One region of the Kitasatospora sp. NPDC059747 genome, then DNA from elsewhere that is predicted to be linked to it. Evidence: riboswitches for the same ligand, from Rfam matches in the RefSeq annotation. Region 1 holds a riboswitch; the other holds the start of a gene.
The links. A riboswitch is a leader RNA that binds a small molecule or an ion and turns the genes downstream of it on or off. The one in region 1 is predicted to bind glycine.
Positions count from the first base shown of each region.

Region 2: another riboswitch for glycine. It lies ahead of gcvP (aminomethyl-transferring glycine dehydrogenase); the one in region 1 lies ahead of gcvT (glycine cleavage system aminomethyltransferase GcvT).

Region 1 covers NZ_JBHWGV010000036.1:27,412-33,130, forward strand. The annotation lists gene ACFV4G_RS17990 (L-serine ammonia-lyase) at 1-541, opposite strand, end outside; gene glyA (serine hydroxymethyltransferase) at 696-1,964, opposite strand; gene gcvH (glycine cleavage system protein GcvH) at 2,101-2,475, opposite strand; gene gcvT (glycine cleavage system aminomethyltransferase GcvT) at 2,575-3,696, opposite strand; glycine riboswitch at 3,928-4,033, opposite strand; gene ACFV4G_RS18010 (enhanced serine sensitivity protein SseB C-terminal domain-containing protein) at 4,242-5,036, shown strand; gene ACFV4G_RS18015 (enhanced serine sensitivity protein SseB C-terminal domain-containing protein) at 5,153-5,719, shown strand, end outside.
Region 2 covers NZ_JBHWGV010000186.1:12-5,730, reverse strand. The annotation lists gene ACFV4G_RS41115 (hypothetical protein) at 1-257, shown strand, start outside; gene ACFV4G_RS41110 (DUF5999 family protein) at 627-818, shown strand; gene gcvP (aminomethyl-transferring glycine dehydrogenase) at 956-3,856, opposite strand; glycine riboswitch at 4,097-4,200, opposite strand; partial or broken gene ACFV4G_RS41100 (PRC-barrel domain-containing protein) at 4,425-4,805, shown strand; gene ACFV4G_RS41095 (YsnF/AvaK domain-containing protein) at 4,833-5,459, shown strand.

The sequences.
Region 1 (5,719 bases):
GCTCCTCGCCGGTGCGGAAGGGGTACTTCAGCGCGGTGTCGTCCGGCTTGACCCGGTCGGCGCCGATCGCGTCCTCGTCGACGACGAAGCCGCCGCCGACCGAGTAGTAGGTCTTCTCCAGCAGCGTCGAGCCGTCGGCCGCGAACGCCCACAGGGTCATCCCGTTGGCGTGGTACGGCAGCGAGCGGCGCCGGTGCAGGATCAGCTGGGTGTCGGGGTCGAAGTCGATCGGGTGCTCGCCGAGCAGGCTGAGCCGCTTCTCGGCGGTGATCCGCTCGACGTCCCGGTCGGCCTGGTCGACGTCGACCGTGCGCGGGGAGTTGTTCTCCAGGCCGAGCAGGACGGCCTTCGGGGTGCCGTGGCCGTGGCCGGTGGCGCCGAGCGAGCCGTACAGCTCGGCGCGGACGCTCACCACCCCGGGCAGCAGGCCTTCGGACCGCAGCCGCCGGGCGAACATCCGGGCGGCGCGCATCGGGCCGACCGTGTGGGAGCTCGACGGGCCGATACCGATGGAGAAAAGGTCGAAGACACTGAGGGCCACGGGGGGACGTCCTTGTCTGGTCTCGTGGACGGACATTGCGTTGCTGTGCGTAGGCGCAGCATGAGGAGGGGCACCGCGCGTCTTTCCAGTGTGCGCGGTGCCCCGGAAACTCCCGTGGACGACCGGCGTGAGGCCGGTCACCCACCCCCGGCGATCAGAGGTTCGGGTAGAGCGGGTACTTCTCGGCCAGCGCGGTGACGCGGGCCTTCAGGCCGGCGGCGACGGTCTCGTCGAAGCCCGGCTTGAGGGCCTCGGCGATGATGTCGGCGACCTCGCGGAAGTCCTCGGCGCCGAAGCCGCGGGTGGCGAGGGCCGGGGTGCCGATGCGCAGGCCGGAGGTGACCATCGGCGGGCGCGGGTCGTTCGGGATCGCGTTGCGGTTGACCGTGATGCCGACCTCGTGGAGGCGGTCCTCGGCCTGCTGGCCGTCGAGCTGGCTGTTGCGCAGGTCGACCAGCACCAGGTGCACGTCGGTGCCGCCGGACAGCACGGAGGCGCCGGCCTCGGCGACGTCGGCCTGCAGCAGGCGCTCGGCGAGGATCCGGGCACCGTCCAGGGTGCGCTGCTGGCGCTCCTTGAACTCCTCGGACGCGGCGACCTTGAACGCGACGGCCTTGCCCGCGATCACGTGCTCCAGCGGACCGCCCTGCTGGCCGGGGAAGACCGCGGAGTTGATCTTCTTGGCCCACTCGGCCTTCGACAGGATGACGCCGCCGCGCGGGCCGCCCAGGGTCTTGTGGGTCGTGGTGGTGACGACGTCCGCGTACGGCACCGGGTTCGGGTGCAGGCCCGCGGCCACCAGGCCGGCGAAGTGCGCCATGTCCACCATGAGCAGGGCGCCGACCTCGTCGGCGATGCGGCGGAACTCGGCGAAGTCGAGCTGGCGCGGGTAGGCGGACCAGCCGGCGATGATCAGCTTCGGCTGGTGCTCCTTGGCGAGGCGCTCGACCTCGGCCATGTCGACCTGGCCGCTCTTCTCGTCGACGTGGTACGCGGCCACGTTGTAGAGCTTGCCGGAGAAGTTGATCTTCATGCCGTGGGTCAGGTGACCGCCGTGGGCCAGGCTCAGGCCCAGGATGGTGTCGCCCGGCTGGATCAGCGCGAACATCGCGGCGGCGTTGGCCTGCGCGCCCGAGTGCGGCTGGACGTTGGCGTGCTCGGCGCCGAACAGGGCCTTGACGCGGTCGATCGCGATCTGCTCGACGACGTCGACGTGCTCGCAGCCGCCGTAGTAGCGGCGGCCGGGGTAGCCCTCGGCGTACTTGTTGGTGAGCACCGAGCCCTGGGCCTCCATGACCGCCACCGGGGCGAAGTTCTCGGAGGCGATCATTTCCAGGGTGGTCTGCTGGCGGTGCAGCTCGGCGTCGACCGCGGCGGCGATCTCCGGGTCGAGCGAGTGCAGGGATTCGTTGAGAACCGTCATGGTGTGGTCTTCCCGGGGCGAAGGAGGAATCGGGACCGCCGCGCGAAGTGCGCCCTCGGAAGGGCGGCGGCGGGTGACGGGTGGGCGGTGAGGGGGGCGGGCCGCCGCGCTGCGGCCCGCCGCGCCAAGGGCCTGGTCAGCCGCCGATGAAGGCGGTGTACTCGTCGGCGCTGAGCAGCTCGTCGGTGGACTCCACCTTGACCTTGAACAGCCAGCCGCCCTCGAACGGGGCGCTGTTGACCAGGGCGTTGTCGTCCAGGACGTCCTGGTTGACCTCGACGACCTCGCCGGTCACCGGGGAGTACAGGTCGCTGACCGACTTGGTGGACTCCAGCTCGCCGCAGGTCTCGCCGGCGGTCACCTCGTCGCCGACCTCGGGCAGCTGCACGTAGACGATGTCACCGAGCGCGTCCGCGGCGTGCTTGGTGATGCCGACCGTCGAGACACCGTCCTCGGCGGCCGTCAGCCACTCGTGCTCCTTGGTGTACTGCAGGTGCTGGGGGTTGCTCATGGCGTCATTCTCCAGGATGGGAAGCGGGTACGACGAAGCGGGCCGCCGCGCGGACGGCTTCGTCGCGGATCAGTGGTGACCGAGGGCCCGGGAAGATCCTCAGCGGGCGCGCTTGTAGAACGGCAGGGCGACGACCTCGACCGGCTCGTGCTTGCCGCGCACGTCCACCGCGACGGCGGTGCCGGGGGCGGCGTGGGCCGCGTCCACGTAGGCGATCGCGATCGGCTTGCCCAGCGTCGGGGACGGCGCGCCCGAGGTGATCCGGCCGATCGGGGCGCCGTCGGCGGAGACCACCGTGTACTCGGCGCGCGGCACGCGCTTGCCCTCGGAGACCAGGCCCACCAGGACGCGCGGCGGGGTCGACTCCGCCTCGGCGGCGGCCTTCTCCAGGGCCTTGCGGCCGACGAAGGCGCCGTCGTTGGTGGTCTTGTCGAAGCGGACGACCCGGCCGAGGCCGGCGTCGAACGGGGTCAGGTCGGTGGAGAGCTCGTGCCCGTACAGCGGCATGCCCGCCTCCAGGCGCAGGGTGTCGCGGCAGGACAGGCCGCACGGCACCAGGCCGTGGCCCTCGCCGGCGGCGGTCAGCGCCTGCCAGACCGGCTCGGCGTCGGCCGGGGCGCAGAAGATCTCGAAGCCGTCCTCGCCGGTGTAGCCGGTGCGGGCGAGCAGCACGTCCCGGTCGGCCACCCGGGCCGGGAGGATCGCGTAGTACTTCAGGCCGGGCAGGTCGGCCTCGGTGGTCTTCGCGAGGATCGCGGTGGACTCCGGGCCCTGGACGGCGATCAGCGCGTAGGTGTCGCGGTCGTCGGTGACGACGGCGTCGAAGCCCTTGGCGCGGGCGATCAGCTCGTCCAGCACCAGCTGGGCGTTGGAGGCGTTGGCGACGACGAGGAAGGAGTCCTCGCGCAGGCGGTAGACGATCAGGTCGTCCAGGATGCCGCCGTCCTCGGCGCAGATCATGGTGTAGCGGGCGCGCAGGACGCCGAGGGCGGAGACGAAGCCGACCAGCGCGTGGTCCAGCATCTCGCCGGCCTGCGGGCCGGTCACGGTGATCTCGCCCATGTGGGACAGGTCGAACAGACCGGCCTTGGTGCGGACGGCGAGGTGCTCCTCGCGCTCGCTGCCGTAACGCAGCGGCATGTCCCAGCCGGCGAAGTCGGTCATGGTCGCGCCGAGGGCGCGGTGCAGCGCGTCGAGCGCGGTGAGGCGGAGGGACGACATGGCCTGGGAACTCCTCGGTCTGGGCACTCAGGGGTGCACGCGCCGGACCGGACCCGCTCGGGGACCGACTCCTGCGCGCGGGCATGCGGCGGCGTGGGTCTCCCCATCTGTCGTCGAACCTGAGAGCTTCACCGCGCAGCGGCCCGTCGCTGTTTCCAGCTTTCCGGACAGGATGGCGGCTTGCACCGTGGGTGGGCGCACGACAGGCCGTGCGCCGCTTTCCAGATGTGCCTAACCCGTGCGGTAGGGGGGCCTGAGAGATTCCGGGGAGGACTTGCTCCTTCGGCGCCGGCCGTGCCACCAGACGGGGCACTCCGGACTCTCCCGCGCGGGTTCGAGCGGCCGGTATGGAGTTAGTGGGGCCGACTGCGCACGACGCCGTCGGACGCGCACATCATGGCACGTCCGCGGCACCGATGGGAGGGGGGACCCGGTCACACACCACAGGGGACCCGGCCACACGCCACACAAGGGAACACGCACCCTAGACTGCTGCGCGTCGGCAGCAGTGGGCGGCCGACCGGCAGAGGGCGGTACAGGGGCGCATGGGGTACCCGGTGGAGCAGCAGCAGGGGTGGGGCGGCCCGGACACGCCGCCGCCGGGCGGGGCCTGGCCGGCCAACGAGCTGGAGCAGGTGCTCACCGCCGCGCTGGGCGATCCGGGCGCGACGCCGCGGGTGGTCGAGGTGCTGGCCCGCAGCCAGGTGTGGATCCCGCTGCCCGCCGGCGGCGACCCGCAGGGGCAGTCGCTGGACCTGCCGACGATCGAGCTGGGCGGCGAGCCGTACGTCCCGGTCTTCTCCTCGCAGGAGGTGTTCCTCCAGCAGGCGCCGGGGATGGCGTTCGCGGTCGCCCCGGCCTGGGAGTTCGCCCGCGGGCTGCCGTTGGGCGTCGGGATCGCCGTCAACCCCGAGGCCGCGGTGGGCATCCCGGTGCCGCCGCAGGGCGTCGCCGAGCTGCGCCGCGGTCCGCGCGAGGACCGCTGGGAGGACCCCTCGGCGCCGACCGGTGGCCGGGTCGCGCTGCGCGAGCCCGTGCCGGGGGAGGACCCGGAGCACTTCCTGGCCGTCTGCCGGGCCGAACTCGCCGCCCTGCCGGGAGTGTTGACCGCGCGCCGCGCGCTCGCGAGCATCGAGGGCGAGCCGACCGTGATGTTCATCGGCGTGCAGCTGGACCCGGCCGCCCCGGCCGACCCGGCGGCGGTGAACGAGGCGCTCGGCCGCGCGCTGGGAACCGCGCCGCTGCCCGGCGGCGTCCACCTCGTGCTGCTCGACCTCGCCGACGATCCGGTGGTCGAGTGGCTGCTCACCCGGGTGCTGCCGTTCTACGCGCGGGTGTGACGGGGTCCGTTCGTAGGCACGTCGCCGTGGCGTCGGCCGGTGCCGCGCCATAGGGTGCGTGCAGACGGCCGACGGGCCGGCGGCAGGTGAGGAAAGAGGCGCGGCGAGGTGGGCGCATGAGTGCGGGAGCGGTGTCCGGTGGTGCACCGGGGCCCTGGGGCCAGGCACCGGCCGGACGCCCCGGCGCGGATCCGGGCGTGCTGGAGCGCGCGCTGCGCGAGGTCGCGCCGGAGCGCTACGAGGCGTACGAGCAACTGCTCCGCGCCCTGGCCGAGGGCCAGGTCTGGATGCTGCTGTGGCACGGCACCCCGGGCAGCCCGGACGCCCAGTACGGGAACATGGAGATCAGCGGCCACGGCTACGCGCCGGCCGTCACCTCCCCCGAGCAGCTGGCGGCCTCCGGCTGGGCGCGCGCCCACGAGGTCGTCTCCGGGCGCGAGATCGCCGCGTCGCTGTACCGCACCCGCTGGGGCCTGTGGCTGAACCCGCACGCCCCGGGCGGCGGGGTCGGCGTGCCGTGGGCGGACCTGCGGCGGATCGCGGGGGGCCTGGACCGGCTGCCGGCCGGGCCGCTGAGGCTCAGCGAGCCGCAGGTGAACGCCCAGCAGTTCTTCGCGCTGCTGGAGCACCAGGCGCGCGAGGTGCGGGCCGTCCGGGCGCTGCGCCGGGCCTGGGTGCAGCCG
Region 2 (5,719 bases), on a different contig from region 1:
GGGCGCTGCGCCAGGCCTGGCAGCTCGCGCAGGGCTCCCGGGTGCGCCACCAGCCCCGCCTGCTGACCTTCCCCGGCCAGTACGCGACGGCGCTGTGGCTGCACAGCCCCGACACCGGCCCGGCCGCCGACCTCCTGATCCCGCTCGCCCCGGCCCCGCTCGGCGTCACCGCGCACCGCGCGTACCCGGCCGCCGAGCTCCTCCCGCTGCTCGCACGCGCCCCCCTCGCCAAGCCGCTGCTCCTCGGCACCTCCTGACCCGGACACCCCTGGCGACACCCCCGACCCCAGGGCTCTCCGGACCTCTCACCCACCCGGACGGGTCACCGTCCATGGCCCTGATGGGTCACCTTGCGCCTGACCCGTCTGTGCGTATTTCGCCACCAGCCCCACCTGAACGGGTGATCTCTGCGCGGGAGTTGTGGCGCATGTCACCAAATCGCTGCGCGCACGTCCGCAGATGCCGACACTGGGAACCAGCGTGGAAGGACCACCTGTCCTACCCACTTGAGCGCCGCTCAACACCTGGTCGGCGCGCGGACAGGATCCGACTGCGCGGCGGTTCCCGACGGCTCGCCGTCGGCGGCCGCCCCACGGGGAGGATCGCAGAGCGAAGCGAGGGTACGCATGTGCCAGCACCGTCCTGAGTGCCCGTCGGCCGAGTCCGAGGACCGCGAGGCTGCCGTCCCGGTGGCCTGCCACCCGGAGCAGGGCTGGAGCCTGCTCTGCAACGGCGTCCTCATGTTCGAGGACACCGGAGAGCTGCTGCCCGACGGCCGGGTGATCGCACCGCGCCGCCCGGTCGCCCACGCGGCCTGACCCGCAGTCCGACCCGCGGCCTGACCCGCGGTCCGACCGTACGCACGCACCATCAGCGGGGGCAGTCCACGAGAACGGGGCAGGGCCCCGGCGAACGCACCGCCGGGGCCCTGCCACTCACGCCTGCCGGATCCGGCTCAGACGCCGTACTCGTCAAGCGGCGGGCACGAGCAGACCAGGTTGCGGTCGCCGTACGCGCCGTCGATCCGGCTGACCGGCGGCCAGTACTTGTCCGCCGGGTTCACGCCCGCCGGGAAGACGGCCTCCTGCCGCGAGTAGCCGTGCGCCCAGTCGCCGGCCAGGGTGGCGGCGATGTGCGGGGCGTTGCACAGCGGGTTGTCGTCGGCCGCCCACTCGCCCGAGCCGACCTTGTCGATCTCGGCGCGGATCGCGATCATCGTGTCGCAGAACCGGTCGATCTCGTGCAGGTCCTCCGACTCGGTCGGCTCGATCATCAGCGTGCCGGCCACCGGGAACGACATCGTCGGCGCGTGGAAGCCGTAGTCGATCAGGCGCTTGGCGATGTCGTCCACCGTCACGCCCGTCTCCTTGGTGAGCGGACGCAGGTCGATGATGCACTCGTGCGCGACCAGCCCGCCCGGCCCGGTGTAGAGCACCGGGAAGTGCGGGGCCAGGCGCTTGGCGATGTAGTTGGCGTTCAGCACGGCGACCTGGGTCGCGTGCTTGAGGCCCTCGCCGCCCATCAGGCGGACGTACGCCCAGGAGATCGGCAGGATCGCGGCCGAGCCCCACGGCGCCGCCGAGATCGGGCCGACACCGGTGGCCGGGCCGGCCTCCTCCTGCAGCGGGTGGTTCGGCAGGTACGGCGCCAGGTGGGCGCGCACCGCGACCGGGCCGACGCCCGGGCCGCCACCGCCGTGCGGGATGCAGAAGGTCTTGTGCAGGTTCAGGTGCGAGACGTCCGCGCCGAACTTGCCCGGCTTGGCGAGGCCGACCAGGGCGTTCAGGTTGGCGCCGTCCACGTACACCTGGCCGCCGGCCTCGTGCACCAGGGCGCAGATCTGGGTGATCTCGGTCTCGTAGACGCCGTGGGTGGACGGGTAGGTGACCATCAGCACCGACAGGCTGTCGCGGTGCTTCTCGATCTTGGCCTTCAGGTCCTCGACGTCCACGTCGCCGTCGACGAGGGTCTTCACCACGACGACCCGCATGCCGGCCATCACGGCGGAGGCCGCGTTGGTGCCGTGCGCGGAGGACGGGATCAGGCAGACGTCGCGCTGGGTGTCGCCGTTGGCGTGGTGGTAGGCGCGGACGGCCAGCAGGCCGGCCAGCTCGCCCTGCGAACCGGCGTTCGGCTGGATCGAGACGGCGTCGTAGCCGGTGACCTCGACCAGCTGCTGCTCCAGCTGGCGGATCAGGGTCAGGAAGCCCTGGGCCTGGTCGATCGGCGCGAACGGGTGCAGCTGGCCGAACTCCGGCCAGGTCACCGGCTCCATCTCGGTGGTCGCGTTGAGCTTCATGGTGCAGGAGCCCAGCGGGATCATGCCGCGGTCCAGCGCGTAGTCCCGGTCCGACAGGCGGCGCAGGTAGCGCAGCATGGCGGTCTCCGAGCGGTGGCTGTGGAAGACCGGGTGGGTGAGGTACTCGTCCTCGCGCAGCAGCGCGGCGGGCAGCGCCTCGGCGGTCTCGGCGGCCTCGACGGCGGGCACGCCGAACGCGGCCCAGACGCCGGCCAGGTGCTCACGGGTGGTGGTCTCGTCGGTGGAGACCGAGATCCGGTCCTCGCCGTCCTGGTACACGTTGATGCCGTTGGCGCGGGCGGCGGCGGCGATCTCGGCGGCGCGGCCCGGGACGACGGCGGTGACGGTGTCGAAGAACTCGCCGTGCAGCAGCTCGACGCCGCCGGCCCGCAGGCCCTCGGCGAGGGCGGCGGCGTAGCGGTGGGTGCGGCGGGCGATGTCGGCCAGGCCGTCCGGGCCGTGGTAGACGGCGTACATCGAGGCCATGACGGCGAGCAGCACCTGGGCGGTGCAGATGTTGCTGGTGGCCTTCTCGCGGCGGATGTGCTGCTCGCGGGTCTGCAGCGCCAGGCGGTAGGCGCGGTTGCCGTCCGAGTCGACGGAGACGCCGACCAGGCGGCCGGGCAGCGAGCGGGCGTACTCGGCGCGCACCGACAGGTAGCCGGCGTGCGGGCCGCCGAAGCCCATCGGCACGCCGAAGCGCTGCGAGGTGCCGCAGGCGATGTCGGCGCCGAGCGCGCCGGGCGACTTGAGCAGGGTCAGCGCCAGCAGGTCGGCGGCGACCGCGACGATCGCGCCGAGGCCGTGGGCCTGCTCGATGACGGGGGCGAGGTCGCGCACGACACCGGTGGCACCCGGGTACTGGAGCAGCACGCCGAAGACGCCGCGCTCGGCGATCTCGGCCGGGATGCCCTCGGAGAGGTCCGCCACGACGACCTCGACACCGGTGGGCACGGCGCGGGTGTTGATCACCGCGACGGTCTGCGGCAGGGTTTCGGCGTCGACGAGGAACACGCCGCCCTTGACCTTGGTGACGCGGCGGGCCAGCGCCATCGCCTCGGCGGCGGCGGTGGACTCGTCGAGCAGCGAGGAGCCCGAGGTGGGCAGGCCGGTCAGGTCGGAGACCAGGGTCTGGAAGTTGAGCAGCGCCTCCAGGCGGCCCTGGGAGATCTCCGGCTGGTACGGGGTGTACGCGGTGTACCAGGCCGGGTTCTCCAGGACGTTGCGCAGGATCACCGGCGGGGTGAAGGTGCCGTAGTAGCCCAGGCCGATCATCGGCTGGAGCACCTGGTTGCGGCCGGCCAGTTCGCGCAGCTCCGCGAGGACCTGGGCCTCGCTGCGGCCGGCGGGCAGGTCCAGACCCGTGATGGAACGGATCGCCTCGGGCACGGCGGTGGCGGCGAGCTCGTCCAGCGAGCCGTAGCCGACCTGCGCCAGCATCTTCTCCTGCGCGGCGGCGTCGGGGCCGATGTGGCGGTTCTCGAAGGGGCTGGCCTGCTCGAGCTCGGTGAGGGTGACGGCGCCGCTCGGGCGTCCCGCGTTCGACTGGGCGTTCATGGTGGTCGAGGCCTCCTGGTCACGGACCGGCGGGGGTACGCACGCCGGTCGGCCTGCACCGCTGCGGACAGCGGGTGGGCCTGGTGGCGGGCGGACCCGACAGGCCTCCCCCTCTGTCATCGGGACCTGAGAGCTTCGCCCGCGCGGCGCGCTGTGGGCGCTCCGCCGGCTTGCACCGTCGGTGAGGGTGGTGGCCGTCGGCTCCCTCGCCGGCGGTCCTGCCCTGCTTTCCAGAGTGACCTATCCCACACGGTACGGATGCCTGAGAGATTCCGGGGAGGAGTTGCTCCTTCGGCGCCCCGGCCAGCGGCTTTCGCCTTCGGGGACTCTCCCGAGCGGGCTCGGCGGTCGCGGCCCAGGGTACCAGCGGGAGCCCGTTCGATCACGGGTGTGTCCGGTCACCCGGGGTCTACGCGCGTCCCCCGAACGGCCCACCCCGCAGCCCGTCCGGACGCACCCCGCTCGCGGCCGTCCGGTTGATGGCTTTTGGTGTGAAGTGGCGGACGGCACGGCTGCTCCGGCCGCCGTCCTGCGGGAGTTCCGCAGGCGCAGCGCACTGGAGGAAAGAGTGCAAACCGATATCGACCCCCGCGACCTCATCGGCCACAAGGCGGTCGACCGCAACGGAGACAAGATCGGCACGGTCGACGAGGTGTACCTGGACGACGCCACCGGCCAGCCCGAGTGGGCCGCCGTCCGCACCGGCATCTTCGGCCGGGACGCCTTCGTCCCGCTCACCACGAGCGAGTTCTCCGGCGACGAGCTCCGCGTGCCGTACGACAAGTCGCTGGTCAAGGACTCGCCGGACTTCGGCGTCGGCCAGCACCTGTCGCCGGCCCAGGAGCTCCAGCTCTACCGCTACTACGGCCTCGACACCCCGGTGAACGGCCGGCCGGTGAACGGCGACGCCGGACCGCCGCAGCCCGACCTCGACTTCGGCACCACCGCGGCCGCCACCACGACGACCGTCGCCCCCATGACCACGACCACCCTCACCACCGCTCCCACCACGACCGCCACGGAGGCCCACGTGCGGACCCTCAGCACCCCCGCGCCGACAGCCGCCCCGATGGCGGCCGCGACCACGACCGCCCAACCCCCCGTCGCCCAGCCCGCCGTCCAGCCCAAGCCGCAGGCCGCCCCGGCGACCGAGGCCCCGTCCGCCCCCAGCGGCCCGGTCGAGATCACCTGCCGCGAGGAGCGGCTGGACATCACCACCGAGTGGCACGTGCTGGGCACGGCGAAGCTGCGCAAGTACGTGACGAGCGAGCAGGTCGAGCGCCGGGTCCCGGTGGTCCGCGAACGCGTCCGGGTGGAGCGGATGCCGGTGGGCGACGCCGAGCGGGCGGCCCTCACCGAGAAGGAGATCGCCGAGGCGGTGGAGGAGGTCACCCTGCGCGAGGAGCGCCCGGTGGTCCGCAAGTACCTCGCCCCGATCGAGCGGGTCCGCCTCGTCGTCGAGCGCTACACGGCGGAGGAGGTCATCCACGACGAACTCCGCCGCGAGAACGTCGAGGTCCACGACGACACCCCCGCCACCCCCAACGGAGCCCCCAACGGCACCCCCACCCCCAACGGAGCCTCCCTCCGCCCCCTGTCCTGAACCGCACCGCCCAAAGGCTCCCGGCCCCCACCGGGAGCCTTTGCCATGCCCACCGACTCCCCCGCCCCAACCCCCACCCACAGCCCGACCACCCCCGTCCGCCAAACCGCACGACGCCCCACCCGACGACCCCCCTCCGCCAAACCACACCACACCCCCCGCCGGCCCCCCCCCCCCCCCCCCCCCGCCCCGCCGCGGCCCCGCCCCCCCCCCCCCCCCCCCCCCCCCGCGGGGGGGGGGGGGGGGGCGGGCGCCGGCGC